Regions from separate parts of the Nonomuraea purpurea genome, predicted to be linked through region 1. Evidence: riboswitches for the same ligand, from Rfam matches in the RefSeq annotation. Region 1 holds a riboswitch; each other region holds the start of a gene.
The links. A riboswitch is a leader RNA that binds a small molecule or an ion and turns the genes downstream of it on or off. The one in region 1 is predicted to bind cyclic di-AMP.
Positions count from the first base shown of each region.

Region 2: it holds a riboswitch for cyclic di-AMP, as region 1 does, so the genes downstream of both, ACFOY2_RS18600 (coiled-coil domain-containing protein) here and ACFOY2_RS12735 (hypothetical protein) in region 1, are expected to answer to the same signal.
Region 3: it holds a riboswitch for cyclic di-AMP, as region 1 does, so the genes downstream of both, ACFOY2_RS31795 (C40 family peptidase) here and ACFOY2_RS12735 (hypothetical protein) in region 1, are expected to answer to the same signal.
Region 4: it holds a riboswitch for cyclic di-AMP, as region 1 does, so the genes downstream of both, ACFOY2_RS11585 (C40 family peptidase) here and ACFOY2_RS12735 (hypothetical protein) in region 1, are expected to answer to the same signal.

Region 1 covers NZ_JBHSBI010000005.1:317,916-321,112, reverse strand. The annotation lists gene ACFOY2_RS12745 (winged helix-turn-helix transcriptional regulator) at 1-129, shown strand, start outside; gene ACFOY2_RS12740 (alpha/beta fold hydrolase) at 151-996, opposite strand; gene ACFOY2_RS12735 (hypothetical protein) at 1,034-1,705, opposite strand; cyclic di-AMP (ydaO/yuaA leader) riboswitch at 1,894-2,028, opposite strand; gene ACFOY2_RS12730 (DUF5302 domain-containing protein) at 2,198-2,398, opposite strand; gene ACFOY2_RS12725 (class I SAM-dependent methyltransferase) at 2,466-2,999, opposite strand; gene ACFOY2_RS12720 (rod shape-determining protein) at 3,129-3,197, shown strand, end outside.
Region 2 covers NZ_JBHSBI010000008.1:356,890-360,086, forward strand. The annotation lists gene ACFOY2_RS18595 (phosphotransferase family protein) at 1-506, opposite strand, end outside; gene ACFOY2_RS18600 (coiled-coil domain-containing protein) at 556-1,512, opposite strand; cyclic di-AMP (ydaO/yuaA leader) riboswitch at 1,518-1,661, opposite strand; gene galT (galactose-1-phosphate uridylyltransferase) at 1,730-2,809, opposite strand; gene ACFOY2_RS18610 (DeoR/GlpR family DNA-binding transcription regulator) at 2,806-3,197, opposite strand, start outside.
Region 3 covers NZ_JBHSBI010000018.1:55,726-58,922, reverse strand. The annotation lists gene ACFOY2_RS31805 (hypothetical protein) at 14-874, shown strand; gene ACFOY2_RS31800 (amino-acid N-acetyltransferase) at 897-1,454, opposite strand; cyclic di-AMP (ydaO/yuaA leader) riboswitch at 1,731-1,882, shown strand; gene ACFOY2_RS31795 (C40 family peptidase) at 1,975-2,931, shown strand; gene ACFOY2_RS31790 (LuxR C-terminal-related transcriptional regulator) at 2,982-3,194, opposite strand.
Region 4 covers NZ_JBHSBI010000005.1:84,374-87,570, forward strand. The annotation lists gene ACFOY2_RS11575 (class I SAM-dependent methyltransferase) at 1-371, opposite strand, end outside; gene ACFOY2_RS11580 (SSI family serine proteinase inhibitor) at 478-855, shown strand; gene ACFOY2_RS11585 (C40 family peptidase) at 965-1,519, opposite strand; cyclic di-AMP (ydaO/yuaA leader) riboswitch at 1,546-1,684, opposite strand; gene ACFOY2_RS11590 (3-isopropylmalate dehydrogenase) at 1,785-2,831, shown strand; gene ACFOY2_RS11595 (branched-chain amino acid aminotransferase) at 3,047-3,197, shown strand, end outside.

The DNA.
Region 1 (3,197 bases):
GTGCCGCCTCGGGTGGAGTACACGCTGACGGACCTGGGCCACTCGCTGCACGGCCCCGTCTCGGTGGTGGCGCAGTGGGCCGAGGAGAACGTGGCCGAGATCCTGCGCAACCGCGAGAAGTCCGCGTAGAACGCGGACTTCTCGCGGCCCTCAGGCCGAGGTGTGCTTGGTGATCTCGCCGACGATGTCCCGCCAGAGCGGCCGGGGCAGATCGTGCCCCATCCCCGGGTAGGTCACCAGCCGCGCACCGGGGATGGCCGCCGCCGTGGCCCGGCCGCCGGCGACCGGGACGAGCTGGTCGGCCTCGCCATGCAGCACGAGCGTCGGCGCCCGGACGCCGGCCAGCAGCTCCGTCCGGTCGCCCGAGGCCATGATGGCCGCCAGCTGGCGGGCGGTGCCCCCGGGATCGAAGCAGCGGTCGAAGGCGAGCCCGGCCACCGCGGTCACCCGCTCGCGATCCAGCTCGTAACCGGGCGACCCGATCACCGACCACGTCTCCAGCGACTGCGCCATGACGGATTCGCGATCACCCGCGGGCCTGGCCATCAGGGTGGCCATGGCGGCCTCGCTCGGCGGCGCGACGGACGGGCCGGGCGTCGACATGATCGAGGTGAGCGTCAGCAGGCGTTCCGGATGCCGGATGGCCAGCGCCTGGGCGACCATGCCGCCCATGGAGGCGCCCACGACGTGGGCGGCCGGCCAGCCGAGGGCGTCCATGAGCCCCGCGGCGTCGTCGGCCAGGTCGTCCAGCAGGTACGCCGAAGGCGCCCCCGCCGAGGGAGCGCCGACGTCGTGGAAATGGGTGGACAGGCCCGTGTCGCGGTTGTCGAACCGTACGACGTGGTGCCCCTGGGCCGCCAGGAGCCCGCAGAGCTCTTCGTCCCAGTGGATGAGCTGCGCGCCCAGCCCCATGATCAGGAGCAGGGGTCGTCCTTCTGGTGAGCCGAAGCTCTCATAGGCGATTTCGATGCCGTTGGCGGCTACGCGGATCGTCACGAGGACCAGAATGACATTCTGGTCCGGGTCGGTCCAGTCAGCCCTTGATGACCTTGCGGATACGCTCGCGCCCGAGCACCGCGCCGCCACCGGCCATGGCCAGGGCGCCGGCGATCAGGGCGCCGCCCGCGCTGCCCGACTCGTTGACCTCACCCACAGGCTCCGGAGGCGTGGCCGGGTTCTTGTCGCGCTCGGCGTAGGCCCCACTCGAGAACGGCACCGGATAGTTCTTCTTGCCCGGCCCGTCACCCCACTTGGTGATGACGTAGTCGACCTTGATGTGCCCCTGCCCGCCGACCCCGTCCACGCCCAGCGTGTCGTTGTTGAAGGTGCCGCCGGTCAGCTCGGCGAAGGTCTTGCCGTCGAGGTCCAGCATGATGCCGTTGTTGGAGGGCACGCCCGGCCCGCGGTCGCCGACGAAGAACGGCAGCTTCTTGCCGTTGTACGTCACATAACCCTCGGTCAGCAGTGGCCAGCTCGGGCTGGCGGCCAGCCCCTTCTGCATGGGCTTGCCGCTGGCCGGCAGGCCGGTGTCGCCCGCGCGGCCCGAGGCGTCGTCCCAGAAGTACGAGGCGGTCGTGGAGCCCTTGAGCAGGATCTTCTCGTCGGTGTCGGAGTCGGCGTGGGCCGCGGTGCCGGCGATGGACAGCGCGCTGAAGGCGGAAACGCCGACCATGGCAAGGGAACGCAGGCCAAAACGAGCAGTCATGAAAACGTAAAGTCCTTTGCGAGGGGACAGGGGGATCGCGCCGTGGCAAAGGGGGTAGCCGGACAGGACGCCTGACGGGGTGACGGCTACGCGCAGCGCGGGAAAAGCGTGGAGAGCTGGGGAGAACCGCTCAGCCGGCGGCCGGCACTACGCTGTCTGGGGGTATGACGCGGTCATGCATTGATCACAGTTCCTCTCCATCACGCCTACCGGGTTAGCTGACGGGTTCGGGCGTGGAGTTGCCCTACCGGCACACGGCCGGATTCACCCCAAAAACCTGGGTCCCCGGTTCCCGAATGATCGGGATTCGGCGCCAACCGGCTGGTTCCTCCTGGGTGAGGTCCACGCCACCGGCTGGTTTTGGCGATTACTTTAACCAGACATTCCGGACAAACGCAAACGATTCATAATGAAACGGGCGAAGATCTACCTAAGAAGGTAAAGAGAAGGGGGGCACGGCAACCCGTACCCCCCGAAGGAAAAATGTCAGCCTCAGCCGCCGCTCTTGCGCCTGAACGATCTCTTACTCGCAGCCGGACCGTGCGCCCCGTGAATCTTCGATGGGTCGACGCCCCTGCCACCCGCGCCCGAGCCCGCGCCCTGGTTGCGCTTGCGCTCCAGCGCCTCGCGGAACTTGCGCTTCATCTCGTCCTCGGGAGTTTCGCTGGTTTCCGGCTCCGGTGTTTCCGCCATTGAGGACCTCCGTGGTGTTGGGACCTCTACAGCTTCGCATGGAGCCGCTTATGACGCGAAACCGGCCTCAAGACGCGGCACGCCTACCAGGCATCGCTCTGGCCGGGCTCAGAGCCGGGTGAAGGCCAGCAGGCGGAAGGTCGGGTCGGGCCCCGAGCGTCCCTGGCCGTGCCCGACGAACGTGGTCTCGCCGCTCATGCGCGGCCCGCTTGTCGACCGTCGTGACGAACACTCCCCCGGGCCGCAACACGCGGGCGGCCTCGGCGATCACCGGGCGGGCGTCGTCCAGCAGGTGCAGCAGCCAGATCACGGCTACGGCGTCGAACGCGCCGTCGCGGACGGGCAGCGCCCGGCCGTCGCCCAGGACCACGTCCACCCGGCCGGCGGCGATCCGCGCCATCCCCTGGGAGGCGTCCACGCCGAGCACCCGCAGGCCCCGCCCGGCCAGCTCCCGGCTCACGAGCCCGGTGCCGCAGGCGATGTCGAGCAGCGTGCCCCCGGCGGGGACGAGCTCGCACACGGCCCCGGCGGCGGACTCTGCGCGGGGCAACCCACCGCGGGTCTCGTCGTAGTGGGCCGCCTCCAGGTCGTAGTCGAGCACGAGGTGAGCCTCCAAGATTATCGGAAACCCGACGATACTCGGGTAAAGGGGATCCGCGCCGTTCCTGGTGTTGTGTTGGGGAAAGGTCGGAAATAGGACATACATGATGTTCGAGCCCCCGATCCAGACATGAGTCTTCTGGGCCGCGACCTGGCCGTGGACCTAGGCGCGGTGAGCACCCGGATCTACGCCAAGGGC
Region 2 (3,197 bases), on a different contig from region 1:
CGGTGGGCCGCGCGTTCGACGACGGCGGCCAGGGCGTCGGGGAAGCGGGTGTGACCCCGCCAAAGTGGCCGGTCGTCGCCTTGGACCTTGAGGCGTCGCATGGCTTCGGTGCCCGGGATGGTGGCAAGGGCGCGCAGGACCGTGAGGAGCGCATCAGTCTCTCCAGAGGTCAGGTCGCGGCCGGGCGGTCGCACCGCTGAGTCCGGCCGCAGTGGCGACCCGGTCAATTCCCGCTCATAGGTGACGACGGTGCCCTCATGCTCCTCAACCATCAGGATCTCTGGCGTGGAGAAGGGCAACGGGTGGCGAGCGATGTCCGCATAGACCTGACGTGTCAGGTTGAGGTCCTCTGGCGGTCTTCCGTCCCATACTTTGGCGATCACTCCCTCGCCGAGCCAGTAGACGGCACCTTCGACACCGGCGGCCAGTGGCCGGGCGGCGTGGTAGCCGCGGTGCGCGAAGTACTGAAGCCAGTCGGCGGTGTGCCTTTGCCGGTAGTCGACCATGGGATGAGTACACCCGTTCTGGTCCGCCCGCGCACGCGGCCCTGCGCTGTCACTGCATCGAGATGTGCACGTGGTCGAAGTGGTTCTCGGTGACGCTGCCGCGATCCGACATCCCCTCCCAGCCCGAGCCCTGGTTGATGCGCTGTCTCCAGATCACGTACTTGACGCCCAGCTTGTCCTTGTTCTTGATCGCCCAGTCCGCGATGCGGTCGCCCAGGGCGTTGTTGATGGCCGACGGCATCGAGCCGCCCGTGCTCATCATGAAGTCGCAGGCCCGTCCGAGCGGATGCTCGCCGCTGGCGCCGGCTCGGAAACAGCCCACGTCGAACGGCAGCGCGAAGTTCTTGCCGACCTGTTCCTTCATGATGCGCGTACGGGAGGTGATGTTGTCGGAACCCGAGGGGAGTTCGGGCGTCCAACTGCCGTTGGACTTGCGGCCCGTGCCGAACGGCACCAGGTCCTGGAGCTTGTTCTGGATGTCCTTGATGACGTCCTTGGCCTCGTCGCGCTGGCGGGCGACCTCGGCCGCGTCCCCGCCGATCTTGGTGGCGAGCGCGGCGGCCTCGTCGGATGCCCGCTTCTTGTCGTCGCGCGCCTTGGCCACGCTCTGAACCAGGGCCTGCTGCTCGGCGGTCAACTGGCTCATCAGGGCGGCGCCGGGGGCGTTCTGGGCCATCAGGAAGCTGGGGATCGAGCGCTCCTCGTTCTGGTAGCTCATCCTGGCGAGCTCGGCGACGCGCTGCTCGGCCGTGGCCAGCGTCTGGTCGGCGGTGGTCAGGCGCTGCTTGGCCGTCTTGGCGGCCTCCCGCGCCTGGGCCAGCTCGACGCGCTTGAGGTTGTACTTCTCGATGAGCTTGTCGACCTTGCCGTTGAGCTGCTTGAGCTGGGTGCGCAGCTCGGCTTCCGACGGTTTGGGGGCGGCCGACGCCACGCCCGCCGGGAGGACGGCGATGGCGGTGGCGGTGATGAGGCCGATGGCAAGGTTCGCGGGGGACGAAGCCGCCACGTGGTGATTCCTCTCCCTCTGCCGACCGGGTTAGCTGACGGGTTCGGGCGGGGAGCTGCGATTTTCCCTACCACGTATGTGGATTCACCCCAGGTGCGATGGGTCCCCGGTTCCCGGGTGACGCGCCCGGGATTAGGCCTGCAACGGCAGTTGCGGCCGGTGCATATTGGGATGTTAGTGGTAGATCACGGGTAATGCGACCTTAAGGAGAAATCTATTAGTGATCAATCTGTGATCGGAGCATGCTCGCGGCCTCCTCCGGCAGCACGTCGTTGACGAAGGCGCCCATCGCCGACTCCGAGCCCGCCAGGAACTTGAGCTTGTTCGGCGCCCGCCTGACGCTGAACAGCTCCAGGTGCAGATAGGCCAGGTCACGGTCCTGACGCACGGGCGCCTGGTGCCAGGCCGCGATGTAGGGCATCACGAGCCCGAACAGCCCGTCGAAGGCCCGCAGCACCGAGGTGTACAGCGGTGCGAACGCGGCACGTTCCGCCTCCGACAACGCCGCCAGATCGGGCACCTGCCGGTGCGGATAGAGGTGCACCTCGAACGGCCAGCGCGCCGCGGCGGGCACGAACGCCGTCCACAGCTCGTTGGCGGCCACCACCCGCGTCCCCGCGGCACGCTCGGCCGCCAGCACGTCGGCGAACAGGTTGCCCGGCCCCTTGTGACGGGCGGCGGCGCCGAGCTGGAGCTTGGTGCGCGGCGTGACGTACGGGTAGGCGTAGATCTGGCCGTGGGGGTGGGCCAGCGTGATGCCGATCTCCTCGCCCCGGTTCTCGAAGCAGAACACCTGCTCCACGCCCTCCACCCCGGACAGCTCGGCCGTGCGGTCGGCCCACGCCTCCATCACCAGCTCGACCTGGGCGTCGGAGAGCCGGGAGAAGGACGAGGAGTGGTCGGAGGTAAAGCAGACCACCTCGCACCGCCCCACTCCCGGGCGGACCTCACTCAGCCCGCCCACATCCTGATAAGTCCCCAAATTTCCGGAAAAAGAGGGGAAGCGGTTCTCGAACACCACCACGTCGTAGTCGTACGCCGGGATCTCCGTCGACCTCGTCTCCGACGACGGGCACAGCGGGCATTCGGCGGCCGTGCCCGTCGGCAGGAACGTCCGCGTCTGCCGGTGCCCCGCCATCGCGATCCACTCCTCGGTCAGCGGGTCGTAGCGCAGCTCGGAGGCCACCGGCCGGGGACCGAGCGCCCGCCGGTCGATCGCGCTCCTGCCGGCGTCGTCCCGCCGGTCGAAGTAGATCAGCTCTCGGCCGTCGGCCAGGTGGGTGATGGTGCGCTTCAAGGCGAGCCCTCCGCGATGATCAGTTCGCCGGCCCGTTCGGCCAGGTCGGTACGTGCGTTCTCGGGCAGCCCCGCGTCGCTGATGACCACGTCGGCCTCGCTCAGCTCGGCGATGGTGCTGATGCCGACCGTGTTCCACTTTGTGTGGTCGGCGGGGATGACCAGCCGGTGGGCCGCCGCCACCAACTCTCTGTCGGTCTCTGACTCCAGCAGGTTGGGCGTGGTGAACCCGGCCCGCACGCTCATCCCGTGCACCCCCAGGAAGAGCGTGTCCACGTGCAGGCGGCGGATCGCGGCCACGGCCACCGGGCCGACCAGCGCGTCGGAGGGCGTGCGCACGCCGCCGGTCAGCACGACCGTGCGGTCGGCGCGCGGGTTGCGGTGGAAGA
Region 3 (3,197 bases), on a different contig from region 1:
CGTAGCCCTGCTGTTGCCCGTAGCCCTGCTGGGCGTAGCCGGGCTGGGACTGCTGCTGCTGGCCGTAGCCCTGCTGCTGCCCATAGCCCTGCTGCCCGTAGTCGGGCTGGGACTGGGGCTGCTGCCCGTACCCGTACTGCTGCTGACCCGACTGCGGCTGCTGGCCATAGCCCTGCTGCTGCCCGTAGTCAGGCTGCTGACCATAACCCTGCTGCTGACCGTAGCCCTGCTGCCCGTAGTCAGGCTGGGATTGCGGCTGCTGGCCATAGCCGGGCTGCGACTGGGGCTGCTGGCCGTAGCCGGGCTGGGACTGCGGCTGCTGGCCGTAGTCGGGCTGCTGCCCGTAGCCCTGCTGCTGCTGACCGTACCCCTGCTGCTGACTGTAGTCAGGCTGCTGGCCGTAGCCGGGCTGCTGACCATAGTCGGGCTGCTGGCCGTAACCCTGTTGCTGCTGGCCATAGCCCTGCTGCTGCCCGTAGCCCTGCTGCCCGTAGTCGGGCTGCGACTGCGGCTGCTGGCCGTACTGGGGTTGTTGCTGGCCATAACCCTGCTGCTGACCGTAGCCCTGCTGCTGGCCTTGACCCTGTTGCTGGCCGTACTGGGGCTGCTGGCCGTAGCCCTGCTGCTGACCATATCCCTGCTGGCCGAAGGCGTCGTCCGCCCGATAGCCGATCACAGTGGCGTCAGGATCAGGCTCGTTGGGGTGGCGGCCCATGTTCTGCTGCCCATATTGGGGATTGCGGGGCGCAGAGTTCTCGCCGGATTCGTCCTGTGGATACGGCGGCTGTCCGGTGCTCACCGTGTCACCTCGCTTCGAGTGCGCGTGTGGCACGTGTCAGGACACATGCCCGTGCTGCCCAACGTATCGACATAGGTATCAACAATCACCTTTCCATCTAGCCAAGGTCCGCGTCACCCGATGTCAGATGCAGCAGCATGCGGGTGTTGCCGAGAGTGTTCGGCTTGACGTGTTCCAGGTCGAGGAACTCCGCCACACCCTCGTCGTATGAGGCCAGCAGTTCGGCGTAGACCTCGGGTGAGACCGGAGTGCCCTGGATCGGGCGGAATCCGAGTCTGGCGAAGAAGTCAACCTCAAAAGTCAGACAGAATACACGCCGTAGCCCCAAATCCTTCGCCTGCCGTATGAGTGCGGAGACGATCTGACGGCCGACGCCCAAACCCCTGCTTTCGGGATCCACGGCCACCGTGCGGACCTCGGCGAGGTCCTCCCAGAGCACGTGGAGCGCGCCGCAGCCGACGACCTGCCCGTCTCGTTCGGCCACCCAGAACTCCTGTACGTCTTCGTACAGCGTCACTGTGGCCTTCTCCAGGAGCCGCGGTCCCGCGCCCGCGTAGGTGTCCACCAAGCGCCTGACCACCCGCACATCGGGCGTGCGGGCACGCCGGATCACCACTTTGGTCTCCGGCATTGTCGGTTCGGCCACCTGCTCCATGGCTCTCCAGAGTACAGATGTCATTACGGCTCAGCCCTAACTCCCATGTCTCGGCCCATCCTGTTACATGTTGTGGCCAAGTGAGCACGGCTGCCACACGAACCCAGGTTCGGCGGAACCACGGGCAAAGAGGGCATAAAGTCACTTGTACACGGTTGATCACGAGATCCCCCTGTGACACTTCGGTTGTGAAACCTCTACAGATCCGGCGTTCTGGTTGAGCACCAACCCGGAGTGCATTAGTGTCCAGCGACGATGCCCCCTGCGTGTCGCGCGTGGGAGGACACGCCCAATTCCCGCAAGGGAAGCCGGGGAACCGCCGGTGGCGCCTTCAAAACGCCACCATCGGGGTGAATCCGAGACCTCTCGGTAGGGCTGCTCCGGCCCGAACCCGTCAGCTAACCCGGTAGGCGTTCATGAGAGGAGCTGGTTGGTGAAGCGCACGCACAGTCGCGGGGGGAAGTCGGCGGGCAAGCACGCCCGCCCTCCGGAACGCGCCCGGCGGCCACGCCGGTTCGGTGTGGCAAGTCTCACAGTCGCCGCGCTGCTGTTCGCCATCCCCGCCGGCCCGGCGTCCGCGGATCCGAAACCCTCATTAAAGGAGCTCGCCAAACAGGTGGAGGAGCTTCACACCGAGATCGAGACGCTGACCGAGCAGTACAACGGCCAGCGGGAGAAGCTCAAGACCGCGAAGACGACCTCAGAGGCCGCACAGAAGACGCTGGCGGCCAGTGAGGCCGATCTGACCGCCAAGCGTGCCAGGGCGGTTCTCCTCGCCCAGAGCGCCTATATGTCGGGCGGCCTCAGCACGGCCATGGTTTTCAGCGCGGCCGACGACCCCAAGGAGATCCTCGACCGCGCCGCGACCACGTACGCGATCCAGGAGCAGCAGGGCGAGCAGGTCAACCAGGTCACCCGGGCCATGGACGCCGCCAGCCGCGCCAGGGCCGACGCCAAGGCCAGCATCGACGAGATGGAGCGGATCGTCGCGGAGCTTGACACCAGGCGCGACAAGATCACCAAGCTCATCGGCCGGGTCGAGAGCAACCTGTACAGCCGGGCGCTGGGCGAGGCGGGCCGCCCGGGGACGCGGGCCACGCATGTGAACCTGCCCGTCATCGGCGGCGGCAAGGCGGCGCAGGCCGCACGATGGGCGCTCACGCAGCAGCTCAAGCCGTACGTCTGGGGCGCGGCGGGCCCGAGCTCCTACGACTGCTCCGGCCTGGTGATGGCCGCCTTCCAGCGCGTGGGCGTCTCGCTGCCCCACTACACCGGCGACCAGTGGACCGCGGGCAGGCACGTCTCCCGTTCTGAGCTGCGCGCGGGCGACCTGGTGTTCTTCTACAACGACCTGCACCACGTCGGCATCTACATCGGCGGAGGCATGATGGTGCACGCCCCCCAGACGGGTGACGTCGTACGCGTCGCCTCGATCGACAGGCGGCCGTGGGCCGGCGCGGTCCGCATCGCCGGCTGAAGCCGATGTAACCGGTGAAAGCCGGTCGGAGCCGATCCGAGCCCGCAGGCTCAGATCAGCTGACGGCGCGCGGCCCAGGCCACGGCCTCGATCGCGGTGGCCACGCCGATGCGGTCGCAGATGCACCGTAATCTCCTGCGTACGGTGCGTCCGCTGATATCCAGGCGTCTGCCCACTCGATCGACGGTGACCCCCTTGGCCAGCTCCGCCAGTAACGCCAAATCCGCATGGCTCAGCTCAACGCCTTCAGTGAGCACATCCATCGG
Region 4 (3,197 bases), 230 kb from region 1:
GGGAACAGGCGGGCACGCAGGTCGATGACCTCGGGGTAGTCCACGTCGTACCAGCGCACGCTGGGCGGCACGGCCATCCGGTGGTAGCGGGTGTCGAGCCCGCAGCCCAGGTGGAGCACGACGGCCTCCGGGTGCTCCGCCAGGTACTCGGCGGCCCAGTCGTCGACGGAATGCGCCCTGAGCGCGACGGCCGGGGCGATGGCGGGGCCGATGCCCGTCTTGGAGAAGTCGTAGTCGATGCGGTCGATCGTCTCGGCGGCCAGTTTGTCGCCGAGGATCGGGTGACGGGATCGTGCGTCGAGCGCCCTGCCGTACAGGGTGGCGAGCAGGGTGGCTTTCTCCCCCGTCAGGTGCACTTTCTGCTGCCCCATACCACCACGCTACGTCTGCGGCCGAGGGTAGGGACACCTCACCGTCCGGATACGCAGAGCATTGGTAGCGTCACGATCTGTATCCGATCGTCGAGGAGGCCCCCGCATGCCCCTGATCCAGCGCGCCGTCGCCGTCCCTGCCTTCGCGGCCGCCCTGTTCGTCACGGCCGCCCCCGCCCATGCCGAGATCGGGCAGCTGGAGATCACGCGGTACGACGTCCGCTCGGGGGAGAAGCAGCAGTGGTACCTCGCCTGCGATCCGGACGGCGGCACCCACCCTGATCCCGTCGGCGCCTGTGACCGGCTGCGCGGGAGCGACGCCGACCTGGAGCGGCTCCGGTTCGGGCCGGCGCCGTGCCCGAAGATCTACGATCCGGTCGAGGTCGAGATCGTGGGCTACTGGAACGAGGAGCCCCGGCGCTTCCGTCACCGATACCCGAACCCCTGTTCTGTCCGCTACCAGGCGGCTCCTGTCGTGCTGTAGGCGTCCCGGCCCGCGGTGTCCGCGTCGGGCTCCCCGGCATGGGAGGGGGGAGTCGTCCGCACGCCGTGGAAAGACGCGAACACCGCGGGCCGGGAGATGAGGGCTCACCTCAAAGGGTGGCGACGGGCATGGACGGGGCAGGGGTGAGGCTCTGCTTGATCGAGAGCCGCACGCCCTTGGGATCGGGCCGGACGGCGCCGACGAAGGCGTCTCTGCGCCAGTTCGACAGCCGTTCTTCCTTGACCACGTCGCCGGAATGCGGCGCGTGCACCATGAAGCCGGGCTTGGAGATCATCCCGACGTGGCCCAGATTGCTGAAGAACACCAGGTCGCCCGGCTTGAGGTTCTTCCAGGAGATCTTCCTGTCGAACGCGGCGTACTGGTCGTTGGTGACGCGGGGCAGTTCGATCCCCGCGGCTTCGTAAGCTCGGAGCATGAGCCCCGAGCAGTCGTAGCCACTGTCGCTCGCTCCGCCCCAGACGTACGGGATCCCGCGTTTGTCCATGGCGAACTTGAGGGCGATCTTCCAGGCGGGCTTGTTCTGCTTGTCCTGGATGCGCTTGAGCTTAGGGCCGGTCAGAGTGATGTCGGCGCCGTCCTGGGGATCGGCGGCCGCGTGCGCGGGGGTGACCAGAGCGAAGAGCCCTGCTGTGCCCGCCGCCACGAGAATGGCGATGCGAGACAGTGAACTGATCCTTCCACGTGGCCTACCGGGTTAGCTGACGGGCTCGGGCCTGGAAGTAGCCCTACGGCTTGCGCCGATTCGCCCCAGGGGAAAGGTGGGTCCCCGGCTCCACACAGGGCTGTGTGGATTAGGCTGGCTCGGACTCTAACGAAACGGTCAAAGCGTGGCAAATCTGTTAAAACCGGGCGTCCGGACAATGAGATGATGTGTTCGTCAGTCGAGACGAGCCGGTAAGGTACCGCCCATGGACTCGCGTAACATCCGCCTGGCCGTCATCCCCGGGGACGGGATCGGCACTGAGGTCGTAGCCGAAGGACTCAAGGTCCTGGAGGCCGTCGGCACGAAGATCGAGCCCACTCACTACGACCTGGGCGCCGCACGCTACCACCGCACCGGCGAGACGCTGCCCGACGCGGTCCTCGAGGAGCTGCGCGGCTACGACGCGATCCTGCTCGGCGCCGTGGGCGACCCCAGCGTGCCGCCGGGCGTCCTCGAGCGCGACCTCCTGCTCCGCCTGCGTTTCGAGTTCGACCACTACGTCAACCTGCGGCCGGTCAAGCTGTTCCCCGGCGTGGAGACCCCGCTGGCCGACACGCCCGCCGAGGACATCGACATGATCGTCGTCCGCGAGGGCACCGAGGGCCTCTACGCGGGCACCGGCGGCGTCATGCGGCGCGGCACGCCGCACGAGATCGCCACCCAGGAGTCGCTCAACACCGCCTACGGCGTCGAGCGCGTGGTGCGTTACGCCTTCCAGAAGGCCCAGTCGCGGCCCCGCAAGAAGCTCACGCTCGTCCACAAGACCAACGTCCTGACCTACGCGGGCGACCTGTGGCAGCGCACGGTCAACCGGGTGGCGCAGGAGTTCCCCGAGGTCACGACCGACTACTGCCACATCGACGCGGCCTCGATGTTCTTCGTGAGCCAGCCTGAGCGCTTCGACGTGGTCGTCACCGACAACCTGTTCGGCGACATCATCACCGACCTCGGCGCGGCCATCGCCGGCGGCATCGGCCTGGCGGCCAGCGGCAACATCAACCCCGAACGCACCTCGCCGAGCATGTTCGAGCCGGTGCACGGCAGCGCCCCCGACATCGCCGGGCAGGGCAAGGCCGACCCCACCGCCACCATCCTGTCCGTCGCCATGCTCCTCGACCACCTGGGCCTGCACGATGCGTCGGCCAAGGTCGAGCAGGCGGTCGCCGACGACATCCTGGAGCGGCTGACCGGCTGGGCCGGCCGCACGACCCATGAGATCGGCGACGACATCACCGCGCGAGTATCCGGCTAGGACCGCCTAGCCCCGATCAGCGCCTGGCGGTCCGAGGAGGACTGCCAGGCGCTTTTTCGCGTCTACACGGGCGAACCCCGCCAAGGGCCGCTAGCCATCCCATATGGCGAGACAATAGGAAGTACGGACTGCCCTCAGCCGCCGTCAGGCATCGTGAATCCGCAGATCCAGCAGTTTCGGTAGATTTCGCAGAAGTCGCAGAGAGAAGGACCGCCATGACCATCGCTCAGAAGCTCAGCTTCGACGTGCAGCTATCCGACCACGCTCGCACCGCGGCCGAGCGGGAGCAGGTACTGGCGAACCCCGGCTTCGGCCAAACCTTCACCGACCACATGGTCTCGATCGACTACACCGAGGGCGCGGGCT